4 regions of the Mesorhizobium sp. HAY1-8B genome follow, and region 4 is predicted to be linked to each of the others. Evidence: predicted binding sites of a transcription regulator. Region 4 holds the regulator's gene; each other region holds the start of a gene.
The links. Region 4 encodes PhoB, which activates phosphate uptake and scavenging genes when phosphate is short. Its sites were predicted from a motif close to TGTCATNNANCTGTCAT; they were not measured.
Positions count from the first base shown of each region.

Region 1 (5,691 bases), 3.3 Mb from region 4:
TGAAACCGAAATCGGCGTATACCGCGCCACGGTTCCAGAACCAGTTGGTGCCCGGATGGATGGCGCGCGCCCGGTAGCCCTCGCTCTTCAGGAAGGTCGCCATCGATGGTGTCGGCGTGCGCACATATTGCTGGTAGGGGATGCTGCCGGCCGGCAGGAAAGCGTTGGAAAAACCGGTCAGCGCCTCGAATTCGATATTTGCGGTCATGCCGCCGAATTCAGGCGAGAACATCGAACCGGAACGCAATGCCCGCACGGTGGGAATGGGATCCGGTGTGATGGTGACGCCGGGCAGCTTGGTCGGATCCCAGAAGGATTCGCTCATGACGACGATGATGTCTGGCTTTTCATTAGGCACCGAGGCCGTTATCTGCGGCCGGTCGATCGCCGCGATCGCCTTTTCCGTATAGCCCGGGGGGGCCGAGACATGGGCCATCGGCACGTTGAGCGCGAAGGCCAGCGCAAAGCCGTTGGAGGCGTAGTTTTCCTTCTGGTCCCACATGATCGGGATGATCTGCAGCCGATCCCTGGTCCATGAGAAGGTGGCATAGTCCATGATCGATACGAAGAAGGCGAGCAGCGGCACCGCCAGCGTCAGCCGGGCAAGGCGACCCTTGTGGCTGAGCGCGGGAACCTTGCGGCGCCACAGCCGCCAGCCGTAGACGAGCAGCGATAGGCCGGCGACGATGCCGACGACCATGGCGAGCGCGGTCATCGGCCGTTCACGCACCAGGAGCGGCAACAGGGCGAAGATCTGGCGGGCGTAGAGGAAATCCGTCGGGTAGAGCGGATCGCCGAGATAATGCGATTTCTGGTGGCCGACAAAGGCCAGCGAGAGCGTCAATGGCGCGACAATCATCAGGCTCTGATGGCTGCGGCCGAGCACGGCGTCGAGGCCGATCAGGATCAGCGCGAACACGACGATGGTCGTCCAGCCCGGCTTGAGCGGCTGCAGGAAGAAGGAGACGGTGCCGGCAAAGTCACCGCGCACGATCAATTCGATGGCGAACACCAGGATGGTTGAGATCGCCAGGCTGATCAATCCGTAGCGGACGACCGGCCATGTCCGGCCCGGCAGATAGCCGGTGGACGGATCGTCTTCCAGGAACTGAGGCGCGGCTTTACCGGCGCGTTTCGAACTCTTTGCCACTTCAACTTCCCACCCAGCGACAACCCAAATCATGCGATTGTCATATAATTGTCACGCAAAGCTAGCGCCTGTGGCGGAAATAAGAAGAGCCAGCGAACGATTCGTGAGCGGTTTTCATCAGGAGTGATCGCCAAAAAGCCCTTTCGGAACAGGCACTCGGCGCAGGGTTCAGGTCTGGAGACAGGCCGAGCCGGGCTTGACTTGGCGGGCTGCCTTGCGCCACAGGCAGGAAAAATTCGTGTTATCAGGCAAGCACAACCAGTCTTCGGGAGCCCTAGCATGGCCGTCGCATTCACCTTTCCGGGACAAGGCAGCCAGGCTGTCGGAATGGGCAAGGATCTTGCCGATGCCTTTCCGGAAGCGCGCAGGATCTTCCAGGAAGTCGACGACGCGCTTGGCGAGAACCTGTCGAAGCTGATCTGGGAAGGTCCGGAAGAGACGTTGACGCTGACCGCCAATGCGCAGCCGGCACTGATGGCGGTTTCGCTGGCTGCCGTGAGGGCACTGGAAGCGCGCGGTTTCTCGCTGAAGGACAAGGTCGCTTATGTCGCCGGCCATTCGCTGGGCGAATATTCGGCCCTTGCCGCCGCCGGCTTTGTTTCCGTCGCCGATGCAGCCCGACTGCTGCGCATTCGTGGCAACGCCATGCAGGCGGCGGTGCCGGCCGGCGAGGGCGCCATGGCGGCGATCATCGGACTGGAGCAGGCGGATGTCGAAGCCGCCTGCACCGAGGCCGCGCAAGGATCCGGCAAGGTCTGCCAGATCGCCAACGACAATGGCGGCGGCCAGCTGGTCATCTCCGGCGCCAAGGCCGCGGTCGAACTGGCGGCGAAACTGTGCACCGAAAAGGGCGCCAAGCGGGCGCTGATGCTGCAGGTCTCGGCGCCCTTCCATTCCGCCTTGATGGCGCCGGCGGCGAACGTCATGCGCGACGCGCTCGCCGGAGTGGTGAAGAACGCGCCGGCGGTTCCCGTGGTGTCTAACGTCACCGTGACCCCGACCGGCGATCCGGATGAGATCGCCCGGCGCCTGGTCGAGCAGATAACCGGCCGCGTGCGCTGGCGCGAAACGGTGGAGTGGTTCGGCGCCAACGGCGTCGCGACGCTTTACGAGATCGGCGCCGGCAAGGTGCTGTCGGGCCTGGCACGGCGCATCAACCGCGATATCGCTACATCGGCTGTCGGCACGTCGGCCGATGTTGAGGCGGCACTGGCCGCACTCGCATAATACACTGGCGATTTGACCCCTTCCGTGTGAAGGGTGTTTTCTCAGATCAGGAGACAAAAATGTTCGAACTGACCGGCCGCAAGGCGCTCGTCACCGGCGCATCGGGAGGCATCGGCGAGGCGATCGCCCGCGTGCTGCATGCGCAAGGCGCCATTGTCGGCCTGCACGGCACCCGCATCGAGAAACTTGAGACACTGGCCGCCGAACTCGGCGACCGGGTAAAGCTGTTTCCGGCCAATCTGGCGAATCGCGACGAGGTCAAGGCGCTTGGCCAGAAGGCGGAGGCCGATCTCGAAGGCGTCGACATCCTCGTCAACAATGCCGGCATTACCAAGGACGGGCTGTTCGTGCGCATGTCGGACGCCGACTGGGACAGCGTGATCGAAGTCAATCTGACCGCCGTTTTCCGGCTGACGCGCGAACTCACCCATCCGATGATGCGCCGCCGCCATGGCCGCATCATCAACATCACCTCGGTGGTTGGTGTCACCGGCAATCCCGGCCAAACCAACTACTGCGCCTCCAAGGCCGGGATGATCGGCTTCTCCAAGTCGCTGGCGCAGGAGATCGCCACCCGCAACATCACAGTCAACTGCGTTGCCCCGGGCTTCATCGAATCGGCGATGACCGACAAGCTCAACGACAAGCAGAAAGAGGCGATCATGGCGGCGATCCCGACGCGCCGCATGGGATCGAGTGTTGAAGTGGCGTCCGCCGTCGCCTACCTCGCCTCCAACGAAGCCGCCTACGTCACCGGGCAGACCATCCATGTCAACGGCGGCATGGCCATGATTTGACCAGACATGGCGGGGTTGTGAAAAGACACCATTTCACCTTGGACCTCGGCCATTTTTCGTGTAATGCGGCCCGCAACCCGGCGGTTCGGGCAAAAACCGGTCCGTAGCCGTTGCGTTTCCGGCAGGACCATCTTTCAGCTTGATTAGCGGCATTCTGCCCGCTAACGAAGACAGACAAACAAAAGACGAGGATGCCCAAATGAGTGACACCGCAGAGCGCGTCAAGAAGATCGTCATCGAGCACCTTGGCGTCGATGCCGACAAAGTGACGGAGCAGGCGAGCTTCATCGATGATCTGGGCGCTGACAGCCTCGATACGGTCGAACTCGTCATGGCGTTCGAAGAAGAGTTTGGCGTCGAGATTCCCGACGACGCGGCCGAGACCATCCTGACCGTCGGCGATGCGGTGAAGTACATCGACAAGGCTTCGGCCTGACGCTTTCCGCAGTCATCACCGGGGAGGACCTGCGATGAGGCGTGTCGTCGTCACGGGCCTTGGGTTGTTGTCGCCGTTCGGCATGGGCTTTGAGCACAGCTGGAAGGAACTTCTGACCGGCCGCAGCGCCGCCAAGCGCATCACCGAGTTCGAGGTGGAGGATCTTGCCTGCAAGGTCGCCCACGTCATTCCGCGTGGTGACGGCAGCAATGCTACCTTCAATCCAGAGGCCGTGCTCGAGCCTAAGGAATTGCGCAAGATCGGCGACTTCATCCTGTACGGGATTGCCGCCGCCGACGAGGCGCTGAAGGATTCCGGCTGGGAGCCCAAGACGCATGAGGAGCAGTGCGCCACCGGCGTGCTCATCGGGTCCGGCATTGGGGGCATCGAGGGCATCGCCGAGAACGCGATCATCCTCAAGGAGCGTGGGCCGCGCCGCATCAGCCCCTTCTTCATCCCTGGCCAGATCATCAATCTTGTCTCTGGCCAGGTTTCAATCCGGCACGGGCTGAAAGGCCCGAACCATGCCGTCGTCACTGCCTGTTCGACCGGCGCGCACGCCATTGGCGATGCTGCCCGGCTGATCATGTGGGGTGATGCCGACGTGATGGTCGCCGGTGGCGCCGAAGCGCCGGTGACGCGGCTGTCAATCGCAGGCTTCGCCGCCTGTCGGGCGCTGTCGACCGAGCGCAATGACACGCCGCAGACGGCCTCGCGTCCCTATGACCGTGACCGAGACGGCTTCGTCATGGGCGAGGGCGCCGGTGTCGTGGTGCTGGAAGAACTCGAGCATGCCAAGGCACGCGGGGCGAAAATCTACGCTGAGGTGACCGGCTACGGTCTCACGGGCGATGCCTATCATATCACCGCGCCGGCTGAAGACGGCGACGGCGCTTTCCGTTGCATGACGGCGGCGTTGAACCGGGCCAAGCTTACGCCTTCCGATGTCGACTACATCAACGCGCATGGCACCTCGACCATGGCCGACACGATCGAACTCGGCGCCGTCGAGCGGCTTGTTGGCAATGCCGCGTCGAAGATTTCGATGTCGTCGACCAAGTCGTCGATCGGCCATCTGCTGGGGGCGGCGGGTGCCGCCGAGGCGATCTTTTCGATTCTCGCGATCAGAGACAATATCGCACCGGCGACCATCAACCTCGACAACCCGGAGCGTGAAACCGCGATCGACCTGGTGCCGAACAAGCCTCGCTCCCGCCAGATCGACGTGGCGCTGTCCAATTCCTTCGGCTTCGGCGGCACAAACGCTTCGCTTGTGTTCCAGCGCTACAATGGCTGATCGTCCGGCCGCCGGACGATGCTTCGGCGTGCCGTCAATTTTGCCATATTCGCCCCTACTCTGCCGCAGGGGATTCGCTGGGCGATCAAACGGTAGGGCAAAATGAACACAAATCCGGTGGGCAACGGAGAATTCGGGCAACGGCCGGCGAACACCGGGCCGATCGTGCCGAAGACAGCCAGCGAGGCCTTGCGGCCGGAAGCCGGAACACCGCCGCCGAAACGCTCGCGCGCTTCGCGCAGCCAGGTCGTGGTGTTCATGAACTTCGTCATCTCCTCGGTGATGCTGCTGGTTCTGGCGGCGGGCGTGGCGCTCTATTTCGGCAAGCAGGAATTCACCGAACCCGGTCCTTCGGCCAATGGCGACACCTTCCTGGTCAAGGCGAACACCGGCGTCCAGGACATCGCCGACCAGCTTGAGCGCCGCGGACTGATCAGCGACGCCCGTGTCTTCCGCCTTGGCGTGCGAGCCTTCGGCAATGATTCCGCGCTCAAGGCCGGCGAATACGAAATCAAGCCCAGGGCATCCATGCGCGACATCATGGAACTCCTGAAGAGCGGCAAGTCGGTGATGTACTCGCTGACCATCCCGGAAGGGCTGACAGTTGAGCAGGCCCTGCAGCGTATCGCCGACGAACCCGCCCTGAGTGGCGACATGCCTTCGACAACGCCTCCCGAGGGCAGCCTTGCCACAGACACGCTGCGCTTCACGCGTGGCGCGACGCGCCAGCAGATGATCGACAAGCTGCTGGCCGATCAGAAGAAGCTGGTTGACGAAGTATGGC
Region 1 covers NZ_CP200321.1:3,561,289-3,566,979, forward strand. Annotated here, with positions in the region: gene AC1VON_RS16650 (LTA synthase family protein) at 1-1,183, opposite strand, end outside; gene fabD (ACP S-malonyltransferase) at 1,430-2,377, shown strand; gene fabG (3-oxoacyl-[acyl-carrier-protein] reductase) at 2,437-3,174, shown strand; gene AC1VON_RS16665 (acyl carrier protein) at 3,374-3,610, shown strand; gene fabF (beta-ketoacyl-ACP synthase II) at 3,645-4,907, shown strand; gene AC1VON_RS16675 (hypothetical protein) at 4,895-5,167, opposite strand; gene mltG (endolytic transglycosylase MltG) at 5,166-5,691, shown strand, end outside.
Region 1: a site for PhoB is predicted at 1,189-1,205, ahead of AC1VON_RS16650 (LTA synthase family protein). Genes of this name have one in related genera too.

Region 2 (5,691 bases), 620 kb from region 4:
CTGCCAAGGCTGGTGATGTCGCGCATCGCCCCCTCCAGCCATGGCGGGCCGATTGGAATACCGGGTTGGCCCGCCTGGCGGAAGGCAAGCAGGATTTCGGTGTCGAAGGCGTGTGGCGTGGTGGCGCGCGCCACCTCCATCAACTCCTCGAAGCCCCAAAGCCCACCGGCGATGACAAGGCCGGCCAGCAGGACCGGGAATTCGATCCGGTTGAGCAGAGTGCTTACAGTGTCTTTCATCCGATCGGTGCCGCAGCCTTCATTTGGTCATCGTCCTTGCAGATAGGGCCCGAGCGTGATCAGCGCCACGGCCGCGATCGCCAGCACGATGCCAGCGGCCTGCAGCGCGTTGACACGCTCGCCGAAGAACACCAGCGCGACGACATTGACCGAGACCAGTTGAATGACGGCCGAGAGGCTGAAGGACACCGACATGCCGAATTCACGGATCAGCCGCAGCATGATCAAATTGCCCAGCGAATAGAGAGCGAGCGTCAGCAGGATCTTGCCGAGGCTCGGCGCCAGGCCCCATTGCTTGGCGGCGGTCGCCGCCAGAAGGAAGATCACCGTTGAAAAGCCAAGCTGCAGCAGTCCCGAAAAACCCAACGTCCCGTCCCCTTCGAAGCGGCTGCCGCCGCGTGCGCCGCGGACCTTGTTTCCGAAGCGCCTCGAGACGTCAAGCGACCTCGTTCCAACTAAGGTCTTGGCAACGGCAAGACTGAGGCTCAATGTGCCAATGTCGCCCAGCTGTCGATGGGGAGGGGGCGGTCAGGGGCTTATGATTCGTATTCTACAGAATTTGGCGCGGCGCTGGAGCGAGCTTTCGCTTGCCCTGCAATTCCTCGTTGCCGGTGGCTTTGGCCTCCTGGCCGTCATGCTCGTGATCGGCGCCTGGGTAACGACGCAGATCCGGGACGGCGTCATGCGCAATTCGGCCGCCACGACGGCGCTCTACGTCGACAGCGTGATCGCGCCGCTGCTGCCGGACCTGCGCAAGAGCGAAGAGCTCAGCGAGGCCGTCAAGCAGGCGCTCGACGAGACGCTCGGCCAGGGTGCGCTCGGCAAACGGCTGCTTTCGTTCAGGCTCTGGCGCCGCGACGGCACGGTGCTTTATGCGAAGGACGCGGCCTTGATCGGCCGCCGCTTCAATCTGACCGACAATCTGCGGTCCGCCTTCCAGGGCAACGTCACCGCCCAATTCGATACATTCGACGAAGGCGAATCGAAGGAACAGGCTGTCGGCGTGCCCTTGCTGGAGATCTACAATCCCGTGCGCGAGCCCTGGTCCGGCGATGTGGTGGCCGTCACCGAGTTCTTCGAGGTCGCCAGCGATTTCAAGGCCACGCTGGCTTCCGCGCTGCTGTCGAGCTGGCTGGTCGTGGCCGGCACCACCTTGACGGCTTTTCTGCTGCTGTCGGGCATCGTCCTGCGCGCCAGCCGCACCATCGACGATCAGCGCGGGGCGCTGCGCCACCAGGTGTCGGAGCTGCAGGACCTGGTGACGCAAAACAGCGCCTTGCGGCAGCGTGTGCAGCGGGCGTCCCGCCGCGCCACCGCACTCAACGAAAGATATCTGCGCCGGATCGGCGCCGACCTTCATGACGGGCCGGCGCAACTCGTGGCGCTGGCGGCGTTGCGCATGGACAGCCCGGTATTTTCGGACGACGGCCATTGGACCGAGAGCCGTTCGACCGAGGTCGCGATGATCCGCAAGACGCTGGAGGATGCAATGCGCGAAATACGCGGTATCTGCACCGGCCTTGTGCTGCCACAGATAGAGACGGCCGCCGCCAAGGAGATATTGCGGCTGGCCGTCGACGAACATGAGCGCCGGACGGGAACCTCGGTGACGCTCACCGTGCCCAAGCATTTGCCCGAACCCGGCGCCTCCGAGAAGATCAGCATCTATCGTTTTGTGCAGGAAGGGCTGAACAATGCGTATCGCCACGGGCGGGCCAAGGATCAGGCAGTGCGTGCCGGGATGAAGAATGGCCGGCTTTTTGTTGAAGTGTCGGATAGCGGGCCGGGATTCGATCCGGCGCGGGTCGAGGGGCTGGGGCTAGCCGGCCTGCGGGAGCGGGTCGAAAGTATTGGTGGCCAGTTCCAGACCTTGACCGGAGCACAAGGCACGCGATTGGTAATCAGTCTATCGGTTGAGGAGCAAGCATGATTGGCGCCATTCGAATCGCTATTGTCGACGATCATCCGCTGTTTCGCGAAGGCGTGACGCGCAGCCTGTCGGAGATCGGAGGCTTCGAGATCGTCGGCGAAGGTGCGACGGCGCAGGATGCCGAACGCATCGCCTCGACGGTGCAGCCCGACATATTGCTGCTTGACATCTCCATGCCGGGCGGCGGCCTGGCCGCGGTTGCAAGCATCCTTGCCAACCACCCCGCCCAGAAGATCGTCATGCTGACCGTTTCGGAGGCCAATGCCGATGTCACCAAGGCCCTAAATGCCGGGGTGCAAGGCTATATCCTCAAGGGTGTCGGATCGCGCGCACTCGCCGACATCCTGCGCAACGTCACGGCCGGCGAGAGCTATCTTTCGCCGACGCTGTCGGCGCGGCTGCTGTCCGATCTCCAGTCCCCGCAGCCTGCAAATGGCGAAGCGGACCGGCTGCGGCAACTGACCGAGCGACAGACGGAAATCCTGCGGTTGGTGGCGGAGGGGCTCAGCAACAAGGAGGTTGCCTTGCGCCTGGAGTTGCAGGAGAAGACGGTCAAGCACCACATGACCGGGGTGCTGTCGAAACTCAACGTGCGAAACCGCACCGAGGCTGCCCTCATGATGCGTGAGTTGCGCGACCGAGACAGGAACCGCACGTAGGCCATCGCGGAACCGCGCGAGAGCCGGACAAGAGGAGGTCACCTCCGCCGGGGGCGGCGGAGGTGACGTGTGAAGCTGGTCGTTGCCTGTTGACCGGCCTCACAAGGCCTTGAGACGCCTGACATCGGCGGGCGTGGCCCGACGGTCGATGATCGTGCGGCCGAGCGCGTCGCGCATCCTGAAACGACCGTTCTCGATCTTTTCCGTCATGCCGTTAGGGTGCTCGACCGAGATCTTGCTGCCGTCCACGCTGACCTTGTCGCCGGTTGTGGCGTTGACATGGCTGGTGCCGGTGCTGCTTTGGCCGGCGCCCGATCCCGAGTCGCCGCCACCGTCATCACCGCCATCTGTTCCGGAATTGCCCCCGTTTCCATTTCCGTTGCCGCTATCGCCGCCGCTGTTGCCGCTATTGCCATTTCCGTTGCTGCTATTGCCGCCGCTGTTGCCGCTGCTGCCGGCGCTTCCATTTCCGTTGCCGCTGTTGCCACCGCCGTTGCTGCCACCGTTACCGTTACCGTTGCCGTTGTTGCCACCGCCATTGCCGCCCTTGGCGGCCTGTGCGGTGGCGGCATCGATTCCGGGGGCGGAGCCGTGCAGCGCGATTCGATAGGGAGCAATGGTCAACGGCAAAGCAGCCGCAGTGACGAGCGCCAGCCGGCAACAACGGGCCGTGATCGATCCGTTCATCCTGATCTCCGTCGATTGAGCCGGCGCGCCCACCCCAACGTTGCAACCAGCAACATCGCCGAAAGATGTATTGACCGGAAGCGACCTCCGACCGTTGCGTTTGTCCTCCAGGACCTTTGGAAGCGCAAGACTGGACCAAAGTCCGATGTCATGGATGACAACTGCCTCGCGCGGAGCCTCAGAGCAGGTATGATGTCACGAAAATGTGATCAGCCGGCTGTAGTGGTCGAAAGGCGACAAAAGCTCCAGCCACTCCAAAGCCAGAGGCCCCCATGACCGAACATCGTTCTCCCGACGCCCGATTCCGCACCAGCCTGCTCGAGGAAAACGAAGGACCGGCCATCAACCCGACCGGCAACCGCACCATGGGCGAGATCATCGCCGCGCGGTTCTCGCGCCGGGGGTTCCTGAAGGGATCGCTCGCCGTCTCGGCGATCGCCGCCACGGTCAGCCCGCTGGCCATGATCGCCGCGGACGATGCGCGCGCCGCGGAAGGCTCGGCCTTCAAGTTCGACGAGCTTCAGGCCGGCATCGACGACAAGCATCATGTCGCGCCGGGCTATGATGCCGACGTGCTGTTGCGCTGGGGCGATCCGCTGTTTGCCGATTCGCCGGAGTTCGACCCGACGAAGCAGTCGGCTGAGGCGCAGGCCAGGCAGTTCGGCTACAACAACGACTATGTCGGCTACATCCCGATCGACGGCTCGGCCGAGCACGGCCTGCTCGTGGTCAACCACGAATACACCAACTCGCATCTGATGTTCCCCGGCATCGTTTCGATCGTCGAGAAGGACGGGAAGAAGAAGGCCGAGGTCGCCCCGCTCTCGAAGGAGCAGGTCGATGTCGAAATGGCGGCGCATGGCGGCACCATCGTCGAGATCCGCAAGGAGGGCGGCAAATGGCAGGTGGTGCGCGACGGCAAGCTCAACCGCCGCATTACCTCCACCACCGAAATGGTGTTGTCGGGACCGGTCGCCGGCCATGACCGCGTCAAGACCAATGCCGACGCGTCCGGCACCAAGGTGTTCGGCACCATCAACAATTGCGCCGGCGGCGTCACGCCATGGGGCACCTATGTGATGGCCGAGGAGAACATCCATGGCTATTTCTCCGGCGAACTGCCCGAGGGCCACAAGGAAGCCGCCAACTACAAGCGTCTCGGCATTCCCGAAGGCGCCTATGAATGGGGCGCGCATTACGACCGCTTCAACCTCGCCAAGGAGCCCAACGAACCCAATCGCTTCGGCTGGATCGTCGAGGTCGACGTCAACGATCCGACCTCTACGCCGAGGAAGCGCACCGCCATGGGCCGCTTCAAGCATGAGGGCGCCGAATCGATCGTCGCCAAGGACGGCCGCGTCGTCTTCTATCTCGGCGACGACGAGCGCTTCGACTATGTCTACAAGTTCGTCACCAAGGGCACCTTCAACCCCAACGACCATGCCGCCAACAAGGACCTGCTCGACGAAGGCACACTGCATGTCGCCAAATTCGCCGAGGATGGCACGGTGGACTGGCTGCCGATCGTCTTTGGTCAAGGCCCGCTGACGGCCGAGAACGGCTTCGCCAGCCAGGCCGACGTGCTGATCGAGACACGGCGCGCCGCCGATCTGCTCGGCGCCACCAAGATGGACCGACCCGAGGACATCCAGCCCAATGGTGTCAACGGCAAGGTCTATGTCATGCTGACCAACAATTCCAAGCGCAAGGCCGACCAGGTCGATGCCGCCAACCCGCGCGCCGAGAATGCCTTCGGCCACATCATCGAGATCACCGAGACCGACGGCGATTTCACGGCCGCCAAGGGCAAACGGGAAGTGCTGCTGAAATGCGGCGATCCTTCCGTCGCGGATGTCGGTGCCACCTTCTCGACGGCGACGACGGCCAATGGCTGGTTCGGCATGCCCGACAATTGCGCGGTCGATTCGGCCGGACGCCTGTGGGTCGCCACCGACGGCCAGGGCCCGAAAGCCACCGGGCGCACCGACGGCCTGTGGGCGGTCGACACGGAAGGTGCCGCGCGGGCGACCTCGAAACTGTTCTTCCGCGTGCCGATCGGCGCCGAAATGTGCGGCCCGCTGTTTGCGCCCGACGACCAGACCGCCTTCGTCGCCGTCCAGCATCCGGGCGATGGCGGCGAGGATTGGGAAGGCTTTGGCCGCCCGTCCTACTACGA
Region 2 covers NZ_CP200321.1:904,441-910,131, reverse strand. Annotated here, with positions in the region: gene AC1VON_RS04550 (phosphatase PAP2 family protein) at 1-239, opposite strand, end outside; gene AC1VON_RS04545 (hypothetical protein) at 267-605, opposite strand; gene AC1VON_RS04540 (sensor histidine kinase) at 778-2,169, shown strand; gene AC1VON_RS04535 (response regulator) at 2,166-2,828, shown strand; gene AC1VON_RS04530 (hypothetical protein) at 2,928-3,515, opposite strand; gene AC1VON_RS04525 (PhoX family protein) at 3,788-5,691, shown strand, end outside.
Region 2: a site for PhoB is predicted at 3,709-3,725, ahead of AC1VON_RS04525 (PhoX family protein). Genes of this name have one in related genera too.

Region 3 (5,691 bases), 6.6 Mb from region 4:
TGCAGGCGCGCCTGCTTGATCTCTTGCGCGGACTGGTCACCGATCTTGGTCTCGCGGCCATCGTCGTCACCCACGACCTCGCGGTGGCACGCCTGCTGTCGCAGCGCATGATGGTGATGAAGGACGGCCGCGTCGTCGAAAGCGGGCTCACCGACCGCGTGCTCGACGATCCCCGCGCGCCCTATACGCAGCTCCTCGTTTCTTCCATCCTGCAGGTGTAACCATGCCGACGCCCCTCGTTGTCTCCGACGTCGCCAAGAGCTTCACCATGCATCTGCGCGACGGCATCAAACTGCCTGTCGTTTCCGGTGTCTCGTTCTCGATCAAGGCCGGCGAATGCACCGTACTTGGCGGCCCGTCCGGTGCCGGCAAGAGCTCGATCCTGAAAATGCTCTACGGCAACTACGCCGTCGACGAAGGCCAGATCATCGTCAGGCACGAGGACGGGCTGATCGATCTCGCCCATGCCAGCCCGCGCACCGTGCTTGCCGTTCGCCGGCAAACGATCGGCTATGTCAGCCAGTTCCTGCGCACCGTGCCGCGCGTCTCGGCTCTCGATGTCGTCGCCGAGCCGCTGGTCGAACGCGGCGAGGAGCGCGAGGCGGCCAGGGGCAAGGCGCGCGCACTGTTGGCGCAGCTCAATTTGCCGGAAAAACTCTGGGCTTTGCCGCCGGCGACCTTCTCAGGCGGCGAGCAGCAGCGCGTCAACATCGCGCGCGGCTTCATCACCGAGCACCCGATCCTGCTGCTCGATGAACCGACCGCCTCGCTCGATGCCACCAACCGCGACGTGGTGATCGAACTCATCGCCGCCAAGAAGGCGGCGGATGTCGCCCTGCTCGGCATCTTCCACGATCACGATGTGCGCGAGGCGGTTGCCGACCGCATCATCGACGTCACCGCCTTTGCTCCCGGAAAACTCGCCGCATGACCAGGAAATTGTCGGAAACGCCGCTGGTCCACCCGACGGCGGAGGTGCACAACTCGACCCTTGGCCGCTGGACCGAGATCGCCGACCGCAGCCGGGTTTCGGAAAGCGAGCTCGGCGACTATTCCTACATGATGCAGGATTGCGCCGTCTGGTGCGCGACGATCGGCAAGTTCGCCAACATAGCCGCCGCCGTGCGCCTCAACGCCACCAATCACCCGACCTGGCGACCGACGCTGCACCACTTCACCTACCGCGCCTCCGACTATTGGGATGACGCCGAGCATGAGAGCGAATTCTTCGCTGAGCGCCGCGCCAAGCGCGTCACCATCGGCCACGACACATGGCTCGGCCATGGCTCGACCGTCCTGCCCGGCATTACCGTCGGCGATGGCGCGGCGGTTGGCGCCGGCGCGGTGGTTTCCAAGGATGTCGCGCCTTACACCATCGTCGCCGGCGTGCCGGCAAAACCGATCCGCGAGCGCTTCGACCGCCGCACCGCCGAACGCTACCAGGCGCTTGCCTGGTGGGACTGGGACCACGCCAGGCTGCGCGCGTCGCTCGACGATTTCCGCGAGCTGTCGGCCGAAGCGTTCCTGGAGAAATACGAGGGGTAGGTGAATCCCTCACATCATCGTCATCGGGGAGCCTGTTCACATCCTTGACACAGGACTCGGACAGGACGCCATTTCCCCCAAGGAGATCGCCATGCCCGATACCGTCAGACCCTCGCTCGCCGGATTCTTTGCCGGCTCCAATCCGACCCCGCCTGCGCATCTTGGCACCCGCTACGACACGTCGGGCAATTTCCTGACCGAGCCTGGCAACACCGTCGTCAGCCACCTGGTCGGAGGTTCGCCATCCGAGGCCGTGGTGCTTGCCGTGCGTGATAAGATGCTGGCGATGGCCGACGCCGACCGGCTCGCGTTCACGCCCGTCTCCAGCCTGCACATGACCCTGTTCCAGGGCATCATCGAATATCGCCGCCGCCTGCCCTACTGGCCGCAGGACGTGCCACTCGACACCAGCATCGACGCAATGACTCGCCTTTATCTGGAACGCCTGAAGGGTTTCGAGGGCTTCGGCCCGTTCAACATCAAGGTGGTCGAGGTCGTGCCGACCGGCCTCACCGTGGCCGGCGCGACGGACGAGGACGTGCGCATCATGCGTCAATGGCGCGATGCGCTGGCGGTGCCGTTCGGCTACCGGCACCCCGATCACGACACGTACGTCTTCCACATCACCTTCGCCTACCAGATCCAGCGTCTCGCCAACGACAGGGCAGCGGCATGGCAGGCGCTGTTCGACGATTGCCTGGCGCTTTTCGCAAGGCAGGCTCCGATAATCGAGATCAAGGCGCCCGCCTTCTGCGCTTTCCGCGACATGAAGCATTTCGAGGAATTGCTGGTGCTCGGCTGATTGTCCGCAAGGCGCCAATGCATGTCGCCCGAAAGTGACCTCGGTTTTGGGAGAACGACATGCATAATTACAAAGACCTGAAGCGCATCGCATGAATTCGTTTCAGCGCGATGCGCTTCAGCCGCCAAGCCTGTGTAGCGTAACAAAACTGACATGCTGGCGACACGGCAGGTTCATGTGGCTGCGTTAGGCGAATGCCTGACGATCAATATGGACCGGACTGGAACCAGCCCATGTCAGCAAGCTCTGCCACGCTCGAAATCCGCGGTGTCAGCCGACGATTTGGCAAGAACACCGCCGTCAGCGACGTCAACATCTCGATCCCGCAGGGTCAGATGGTCGGCGTCATCGGCCGTTCGGGCGCTGGCAAATCGACCCTTCTCCGCATGATCAACCGTCTCGTCGACCCCAGCCAGGGGTCGATTTTTTTTGGCGGCGCCGAGGTCTCCCAGCTGCGCGGCTCGCCGCTGCGGCGCTGGCAGCGCGACTGCGCCATGATCTTCCAGCAGTTCAACCTCGTGCCGCGCCTCGATGTGCTGACCAACGTGCTGCTCGGCAAGTTGAACCATCGTTCGACCCTGTCCAACCTTCTCGGCATGTTTTCGCGCGCCGAATGCGCCGAGGCGGTCGCGGCCCTGGAGCAGCTTGACATCGCCCGCACCGCTCTGCAGCCCGCCGGCACGCTGTCAGGCGGACAACAGCAGCGCGTCGCCATCGCCCGCGCCATGATGCAGCAGCCCAAGGTTATCCTCGCAGACGAGCCGATCGCCTCGCTCGACCCGCTCAACGCCAAGGTGGTGATGGATTCCCTGCAGGACATCAATCTGCGCGAAGGCATCACCGTCGTCACCAATCTGCATACGCTCGATACCGCGCGCGCCTATTGCAACCGCATCATCGGCATGGCCGCCGGCAAGGTCGTCTTTGACGGCCCGCCCGAAGAGCTGAACCGTGAGGCCGTGCGCCTAGTCTATGGCGCCGACAGCAATGGCGCAGAGATATCGGAGGCCATCACCTCCACCAGCGTTGCCTTCAAGCAAAAGATCGCCGCATCCGCCGGACCGCTCGAACCCGCATTCCCGGGTTACTGAGTTCAAGAAAGAGCGGCCTGGATCGTCCGCCCGCGTCAAGGGCATCTGTCGAAATCAATAACGCTGCCGGCGCGGGGCCGGAACCTACAGGAGAGATAACAGATGTTCAGGAAGATGGTTTTCAGCGCCGTTTCGGTGCTCGCCATGGCCACCAGCATGGCCCACGCCGCCGATCTGAAGGAATTCCGCGTCGGCATTCTGGGCGGTGAAAACGAAACCGACCGGCTGCGCAACTACCAGTGCCTGGCCGACCATCTGAAGGCCGAATTCGGCTTCGAGAAGGTCTCGCTGTTCCCCGCCGCCGACTATGACGGCGTCATCCAGGGCCTGCTCGGTGGCACGCTCGACTTCGCCGAACTCGGCGCCTCCGGCTATGCCAGCGTCTATATCAAGGATCCGAAGGCAGTCACCCCTATCCTCACCACCCAGCAGACCGACGGCGCGACTGGCTATTATTCGATCGGCCTGGCGCTCAAGTCCTCCGGCATCACCGACATCAAGTCGGCCAAGGGCAAGAAGCTCGGCTATGCCGATCCGGATTCGACCTCCGGCTACCTGATCCCGCTGACCCAGATTCCGAAGGACACCGGCGCCTCGAACGAAGCCTTCTTCGCTTCGACGCAGTTCAGCGGCGGCCATGAGAACAACATCCTGGCCGTGCGCGACGGCAAGGTCGATGTCGCGGTCGATGATTCCTCGGGCATCGGCGACTTCAAGAACGGCTTCACCTCCGGCACCTTCCACAAGGTCGTCGCCAAGGGCGCCGTCGATCCGAACGACTTCGTCGAAGTCTGGCGCTCGGGCCTGATCCCGAACGGCCCGCTGGTCGTGCGCACCGCGCTCGGCGACGAGATGACCGCCAAGCTCGCCGCCTTCTTCACCGAGTTGCCGAAGAAGGACAAGGCTTGCTTCGAAGGCGTCGAAGGTGGCGATTTCACCGGCTACGTTCCGGTGAAGCCGGATTTCTACAACGTCATCGTCGAAGCCCGTAAGGCAGCCATTGGCGGCTAACGGCGAAATCGGAAAGGGCGGTGTTCAAAACACCGCCCTTTTTGCATCTCCGATCATGACCCTTTCCGTGACAGCCCCCTCTTTGACAGCCTCTTCTGGCGCCACCCATCAGATGGCCGACGCCTGGCGACGCCAGACGTCGCTGCGCCGGCTCTATACCGTGCTCGGCGTCAGCCTGCTGCTCGCAGCCATGTTCGCCAGCATGTGGTTCGCCGACGAGGCCAATGCCGGCCATTTCTTCGACCGACTGCCGCACATTCTGGATTTCCTGAGCTGGCTGGTTCCCAAGGACTGGAACGATGTCTGGCGGGCATTGTTCGACATTGCCTCGCCGCATGATACCGGCACCCAGGAATATAACTTCCCGCTCGGGCGCGTCTATATCTGGGGCGGTTTCTACATCCCCGAATATTTCGAACTGATGCTGACCACGGTGAACGTGGCGCTGGTCTCGACCTTCATCGGCTTCGCCTTCGCGGTGCCGTTTTCCTTCATCGCCGCGCGCAACCTGACGCCCCATCCGGCGCTGAGGCTCATCGTCAAGCGCTTGATGGAACTGTTGCGCGCCTTTCCCGAGATCGTCATTGCCGGTCTGTTCGCGGCCATCGTTTCCATCGGTCCGATCGCCGCCATCATCGCCATCGGCCTGCATTCAATCGGCGCGCTCGGCAAGCTGTTCTACGAGATCAACGAGAACATCGACATGCGTGCCGAGGAAGGTTTGCGCGCGGTCGGAGCCAACTGGTTCGAGCGCGTGCGCTTCGCCGACCTGCCGCAGGTGCTGCCGAATTTCATGTCCTACACGCTGCTGCGCGTCGAGATCAATGTCCGCGCCTCGACCATCATCGGCGCCGTCGGCGGCGGCGGCATCGGCGAGGAACTGAAGCTGTCCATCTCGCGCGGCTTCGGCGCCAAGACGCTGGCGCTGGTGCTTCTCCTGTTCACGACCATCTTCATCATCGACCAGTTCTCCGCCTGGCTGCGTCGCAAGCTGGTCGGCGAACAGGCTTTTATGATGGGTGCGTGAACCATGGCGACAATGACTGCCGAGGAGATGCTGTCGATCGAGGAGCGCTACCCGCAAGTGTTCCGGCGGCCGCCGTACAAACGCTTCGCTCCGCTATTCCTGTTCGTTGGCATCCTGACTTATCTTCTCTATGTCCTGTGGTTCTTCAACCTGCCGCAGGTGCTGCGGGAATCGCACTGGGAGCGTCTGCCGCTCTTCCTGACACAATGGATCAG
Region 3 covers NZ_CP200321.1:6,932,800-6,938,490, forward strand. Annotated here, with positions in the region: gene phnK (phosphonate C-P lyase system protein PhnK) at 1-221, shown strand, start outside; gene phnL (phosphonate C-P lyase system protein PhnL) at 224-931, shown strand; gene AC1VON_RS33325 (DapH/DapD/GlmU-related protein) at 928-1,545, shown strand; gene AC1VON_RS33330 (DUF1868 domain-containing protein) at 1,637-2,347, shown strand; gene phnC (phosphonate ABC transporter ATP-binding protein) at 2,581-3,438, shown strand; gene phnD (phosphonate ABC transporter substrate-binding protein) at 3,541-4,449, shown strand; gene phnE (phosphonate ABC transporter, permease protein PhnE) at 4,505-5,476, shown strand; gene phnE (phosphonate ABC transporter, permease protein PhnE) at 5,480-5,691, shown strand, end outside.
Region 3: a site for PhoB is predicted at 2,486-2,502, ahead of phnC (phosphonate ABC transporter ATP-binding protein). Genes of this name have one in related genera too.

Region 4 (5,691 bases):
CGAGGACATGCTCAATCTGGTGCCGAACGCGTTGCGCGAAGCCGGCACCGCGATCGGCGCGCCGCGCTGGGTGGTCATCCGTTCGGTTGCCTATCGCGCGGCACTTTCGGGCATCGTCACCGGCATATTGCTGGCTATCGCCCGCATCTCCGGCGAGACCGCACCCCTTCTTTTCACGGCGCTGAACAACCAGTTCTGGTCCAGCAATCTCAACGCTCCGATGGCCAGCCTGCCAGTCACCATCTTCCAGTTCGCTCTCAGTCCCTACGAGGAATGGCAGCAGCTGGCCTGGACCGGCGCACTCATAATCACATTGACGGTTCTCGCGCTCAGCATCTTTGCGCGCAGCCTGACCGGACGCAGAGAGGACAAATGAGCCAGATGTTGTCTCCAGACATGACGATCGCCGCCGAGGCGGCGGCCAAGGCCAAGATCGAGGTCAAGAACCTCAACTTCTACTACGGCCAATCGAAGGCGCTGAAGGATATCACGCTGTCGCTGCCTGAGCGCAGCGTCACCGCCTTCATCGGCCCTTCCGGCTGCGGAAAGTCGACGCTGCTGCGCGTCTTCAACCGCATCTACGAACTCTACCCCAAGCAGACCGCCGAGGGCCAGGTGCTGCTCGACGGCCAGAACATTCTCGACCGCTCGCAGGACCTCAACCTGCTGCGCACCAAGATCGGCATGGTGTTCCAGAAGCCGACGCCGTTCCCGATGTCGATCTACGAGAACATCGCCTTTGGCGTCAGGCTCTATGAGAAGATCAGCAAGGCCGAGATGGACGGCCGTGTCGAGCAGGCGCTGAAGCGCGCCGCTTTGTGGACCGAGGTCAAGGACAAGCTCAATGCCAGCGGCCTCAGCCTGTCGGGCGGCCAGCAGCAGCGGCTGTGCATCGCCCGCACGGTGGCGGTGAAGCCGGAGGTCATCCTGCTCGATGAGCCGGCCTCCGCGCTCGATCCGCTGTCGACCGCCAAGATCGAGGAACTGATCGACGAGCTGCAGGCCGACTACACGATCGTCATCGTCACCCACAACATGCAGCAGGCGGCGCGCGTCTCGAAGCAGACCGCCTTCATGTATCTGGGCGAACTGGTCGAGTTCGACCGCACCGAGAAGATCTTCACGTCGCCTCGCGAGAAGCGCACGCAAGACTACATCACCGGCCGCTTCGGCTGATCGCACGCATTACGAGGACCAGGATCATGGCCGAACACACAGTCGCAGCCTTCGACGAGGATCTCGGACAGATCAGCAGGCTGATCAGCGACATGGGCGATCTCGCCGGCTCGATGGTCGGCGGCGCCACCAAGGCACTGCTGAATTCCGACAACGCGCTGGCACAGCGCGTGGTTTCCGACGACGCCATCATGGATGCGCGCCAGCGCGAACTCGACGATCGCGCCATCACGCTGATCGCCAAGCGCCAGCCGATGGCAGACGATCTGCGCCATGTCGTCGGGTCGATCCGCATGGCTGGCGACCTCGAACGCATTGGCGACCTTGCCAAGAACATCGCCAAGCGCGTCGGCACCGTCGGTCTCACCGCAACGCCGCGCGACCTGTCGCATTCCATCGACGCCATGGCGCAGCTGGTGCTGATCCAGGTGCAGGGCGTGATCGAGGAGTATGCGGCGCGCGATGCCGCCGCGCTTGCGAAGCTGCGCGCCGACGACGAACGCATCGACGTCAAATACACCTCGGTGTTCCGCGAGCTGCTGACCTACATGATGGAGGATCCGCGCAACATCACCGCTTGCACGCATCTGTTGTTCTGCGCCAAGAATCTCGAACGCATCGGCGACCATGTGACCAACATCGCCGAGAACGCGTACTATGTCCTGACCGGCACGCAACTGCCCGCCAACCGCCCCAAACAGGACGAGACGGCGATGTCGGCGCCGGCGGCTTGAGCGTTGGAGCGGTTCATCGTTTCGCGGAAACGCCGAACCGCTCTATCTCTTTGTTTCACGCAATTCAGGATGGAAAACCGTTACATATTTTTCCCGGGATTGCTTTAGAGGTGACCAGTCAATGATCGCACCACGCATCATGGTGGTGGAGGACGAGGAGCCGCTCGGCGTGCTCCTCCGCTACAATCTGGAATCGGAAGGCTATCAGGTCGAGGTGGTAACCCGCGGCGATGAAGCCGAAATCCGGCTGCAGGAAAACGTGCCCGATCTTCTGGTGCTCGACTGGATGGTGCCGGCGGTGTCCGGTATCGAACTCTGTCGCCGGCTAAGAATGCGGCCCGAGACCGAACGGCTGCCGATCATCATGCTGACGGCGCGCGGCGAGGAGAGCGACCGCGTGCGTGGCCTTTCGACCGGTGCCGACGATTATCTGGTCAAGCCGTTCTCGACGCCGGAATTCATGGCGCGCGTCAAGGCGCTGCTGCGCCGCGCCAAGCCCGAAGTGCTGTCCAGCGTGCTCAAGGTCGGCGACATCGTGCTCGACCGTGAATCGCATCGGGTCTACCGCAAGAAGAGCGAGATCCGGCTCGGGCCGACCGAATTCCGCCTTCTGGAATTCATGATGCGCCATCCCGGCCGCGTGTTCTCGCGCAGCCAGTTGCTCGACAATGTCTGGGGTGAGACGATTTATATCGACGAACGCACCGTGGACGTGCATGTCGGCCGCCTGCGCAAGGCGGTCAACAATGGCCGCATGCCCGACGTCATCCGCACCATCCGTGGGGCAGGCTACGCGATCCGCGAGGATTAAAGGAGCGCTCAGCCGGCGCGAGTGCGAAAGATAATAACGGCAAACATCAATACGCCCGCGAATACCAGCAAAGATGATGCCGCGACAACGGAAGTCCACGTGGCGAAACATTCCTCGCCTCGCGGAAATGGCCATTCAATTCGCCGTGCCGTTGCCATGTCGAGCGTGCTGTCGGGTTTGCGCATCTGCACCGGTGTCGAACTTTCCACTGTCTCCTGCGTCGGCGTCGCTCCGATCACACGGCATGGATGTCGCGATTGCCGAAGCCGTCGATGGCTTGGGACGCTCAGTCAAGCGGTTGAGACGCGCAGTCACGGCGCCCGGCCGTGCCTTTCCAGAAGTCCAAGGGGTTCCGCGCGGGTTTCAGGCAACGCTCTTTCCAGCACTCCCTCTTGCCTGCACGCCCGGCGCGAAGATCTCCTGATCGACGAAGGTCAGTGCGCGCATGGCGCAGCCCTCGCGGATCAGGGGGAGTTCGTTCGGTTCGGTGTCGAACGAAATCGATTTCGAGTGCTGGCCGCCGGCGGTCTGGGCGATCGCCTCGCGCAATGCCGGCTCGATCAGGTCGAAGGCGGCGGCGCTGACGCCGACCATGGCCACGGGTGCGGGATCGATCAGCGCGAACAGGCTGCCGAGGCCATAACCCAGTGCTTCGCCGGCCTTGCGATAGGCTTCGCGCTCGGGCCCGGCCCGTTCCCGTGCCGTCGTCGCCAGTGCCCGCATCTGCGTGTCGCTGACGTCGGCGACCGGTTCGGTGTCCTCGCCAAGCTGCCTGGCATTGCGCCAGATGGCGTAGTTGCCGGCATAGGCCTCGACGCAGCCGCGCCGCCCGCAGCGGCAGAGCGCGCCGCCTGGCCGATGGATCATGTGGCCGAACTCGCCACCCGACGAATGGGTGCCGGTGAACAGTTCGCCCTTCAGCACCAGGCCCATGCCGATGCCGTGCGACAAAAGGATGGCGATGAAGTCGTCGCGGTAGCGTTCGGGGTCGCGCCAGCGCAGCGCCACCGCCATCATGTTGCAGTCGTTCTCCATGGTGGCCGGGATGCCGAACTCGGCTTCCAGTATGTCGGCGAAGGCGATGTCGGTCTGCGGTGTGATCGGCGACCACAGCATGGCCCTGGCCTTGGTGTCGGTTATGCCCTGGATCGCCAGTGCGATGCGGGCGACGCTGCGCACGTCGATATCGGGATCCTCGAGGCGGCGCCGTACAATGGCGACGCATTCACCGATCAGCGCCTCGCGCGACATGGTCAGCGTGTCCAGCCGGCGCTGTTCCTCTGATATCACCTGGCCGGCATAGTCGATGACGGCGACGGACAGGAAATTCAGCGACAGCACGACGGTCATGATGGCCGCGGCCTCCGGGTTGAGGCCGAGGCCGACCTGTGGCCTGCCGCGTTTGAGCGTACCGGCCTCGCTCGGCTTGCCCTCGGCCAGGATGCCTTCGCCGATCAGGTCGGAAGAGATCGCCGATATGGTCGAATGGCTGAGGCCGGTGGTCGCGGCGATCTCGGTGCGCGAGGGTTGGCCGGCCCGGCGCACGGCCGCAATCACCATGGCGCGGTTGCGCCGGCGCAGATCGTCGTGGCGGATTCCGACCGACATACTTTCCCACATCCTCCCGGTCGCCGCGGTTCTTCCTGCCCCTCGAACACTGCCGGCAACTGGGGCAAATACTGGCAGAAGCGGCTGGTGCTGTCATTTATTTATTGCGGGGCTCGAAAAAAGTCCGCGACACCTCAAGATCCATCAGAATCGATGTTGACAGCGTTCCGACGATGGATCAGTATTTTTTTTGAGGCTCGAAAAAATAGAGCCTCTGTGCCGGCCTTTGGGTCAGTTTGGTCGCGCCATACGCGGCGCAGGGAGGATATCATGAAGAGATTCACGGCCGCCATCCTGGCGGGTGTCGCCATGTCGCTGACGCTTGCGTCGGTCGCGCAGGCGAAGGACAAGGTTATCGGCGTTTCGTGGTCGAACTTCCAGGAAGAGCGCTGGAAGACCGACGAGGCCGCTATGAAGAAGGCGATCGAGGCCGCCGGCGACAAGTACATTTCCGCCGATGCGCAGTCCAATCCCGGCAAGCAGCTTACCGATGTCGAGAGCCTGATCTCGCAGGGCGCCAATTCGCTGATCATCCTGGCGCAGGATGCTTCGGCGATCGGCCCGGCGGTGCAGAAGGCACTGGACGAAGGCATTCCGGTCGTCGGCTATGACCGCCTGATCGAGAACAAGGACGTCTTCTACCTGACCTTCGACAACAAGGAAGTCGGCCGCTTGCAGGCCAGCGCAGTGTTCAAGGTCAAGCCGGAAGGCAACTATGTCTTCATCAAGGGCTCGGGTGCCGATCCGAACGCCGATTTCCTGTTCTCGGGCTCGATGGAAGTGCTCAAGGCGGCCATCGACAGCGGCAAGATCAAGAATGTCGGCGAGGCCTATACGGACGGCTGGCTGCCCGCCAACGCCCAGAAGAACATGGAACAGTTCCTGACCGCCAACGACAACAAGGTCGATGCCGTGGTCGCCGCCAATGACGGCACCGCAGGCGGTGTCGTCGCGGCGCTGACGGCGCAAGGCCTTGCCGGCACCGTGCCGGTGTCGGGCCAGGACGGCGATCATGCCGCGCTGAACCGCATCGCGCTCGGCACCCAGACGGTGTCGGTGTGGAAGGACGCGCGCGAGCTCGGCAAGAATGCCGCCGAGATCGCCTCGCAGCTGGCTGACGGCAAGAAGATGACCGACATCGCCGGCGTGAAGGATTTCACGACCCCCGGCGGCAACACCGTCAAGTCGCTGTTCCTGACCCCTGTCGCCATCACCAAGGACAATCTCAATCTCGTCATCGATGCCGGCTGGATCAAGAAGGATGAAGTCTGCGCGGGCGTCGCCGCCGGCAGCGTCGCGGCCTGCAACTAGAACGGCGCAGCACGGTTCGTCATCGACGCCGCGGCCCAAAAGCCGCGGCGT
Region 4 covers NZ_CP200321.1:284,224-289,914, reverse strand. Annotated here, with positions in the region: gene pstA (phosphate ABC transporter permease PstA) at 1-376, shown strand, start outside; gene pstB (phosphate ABC transporter ATP-binding protein PstB) at 373-1,176, shown strand; gene phoU (phosphate signaling complex protein PhoU) at 1,203-1,910, shown strand; gene phoB (phosphate regulon transcriptional regulator PhoB) at 2,032-2,721, shown strand; gene AC1VON_RS01400 (hypothetical protein) at 2,730-2,930, opposite strand; gene AC1VON_RS01395 (ROK family protein) at 3,085-4,329, opposite strand; gene xylF (D-xylose ABC transporter substrate-binding protein) at 4,600-5,640, shown strand.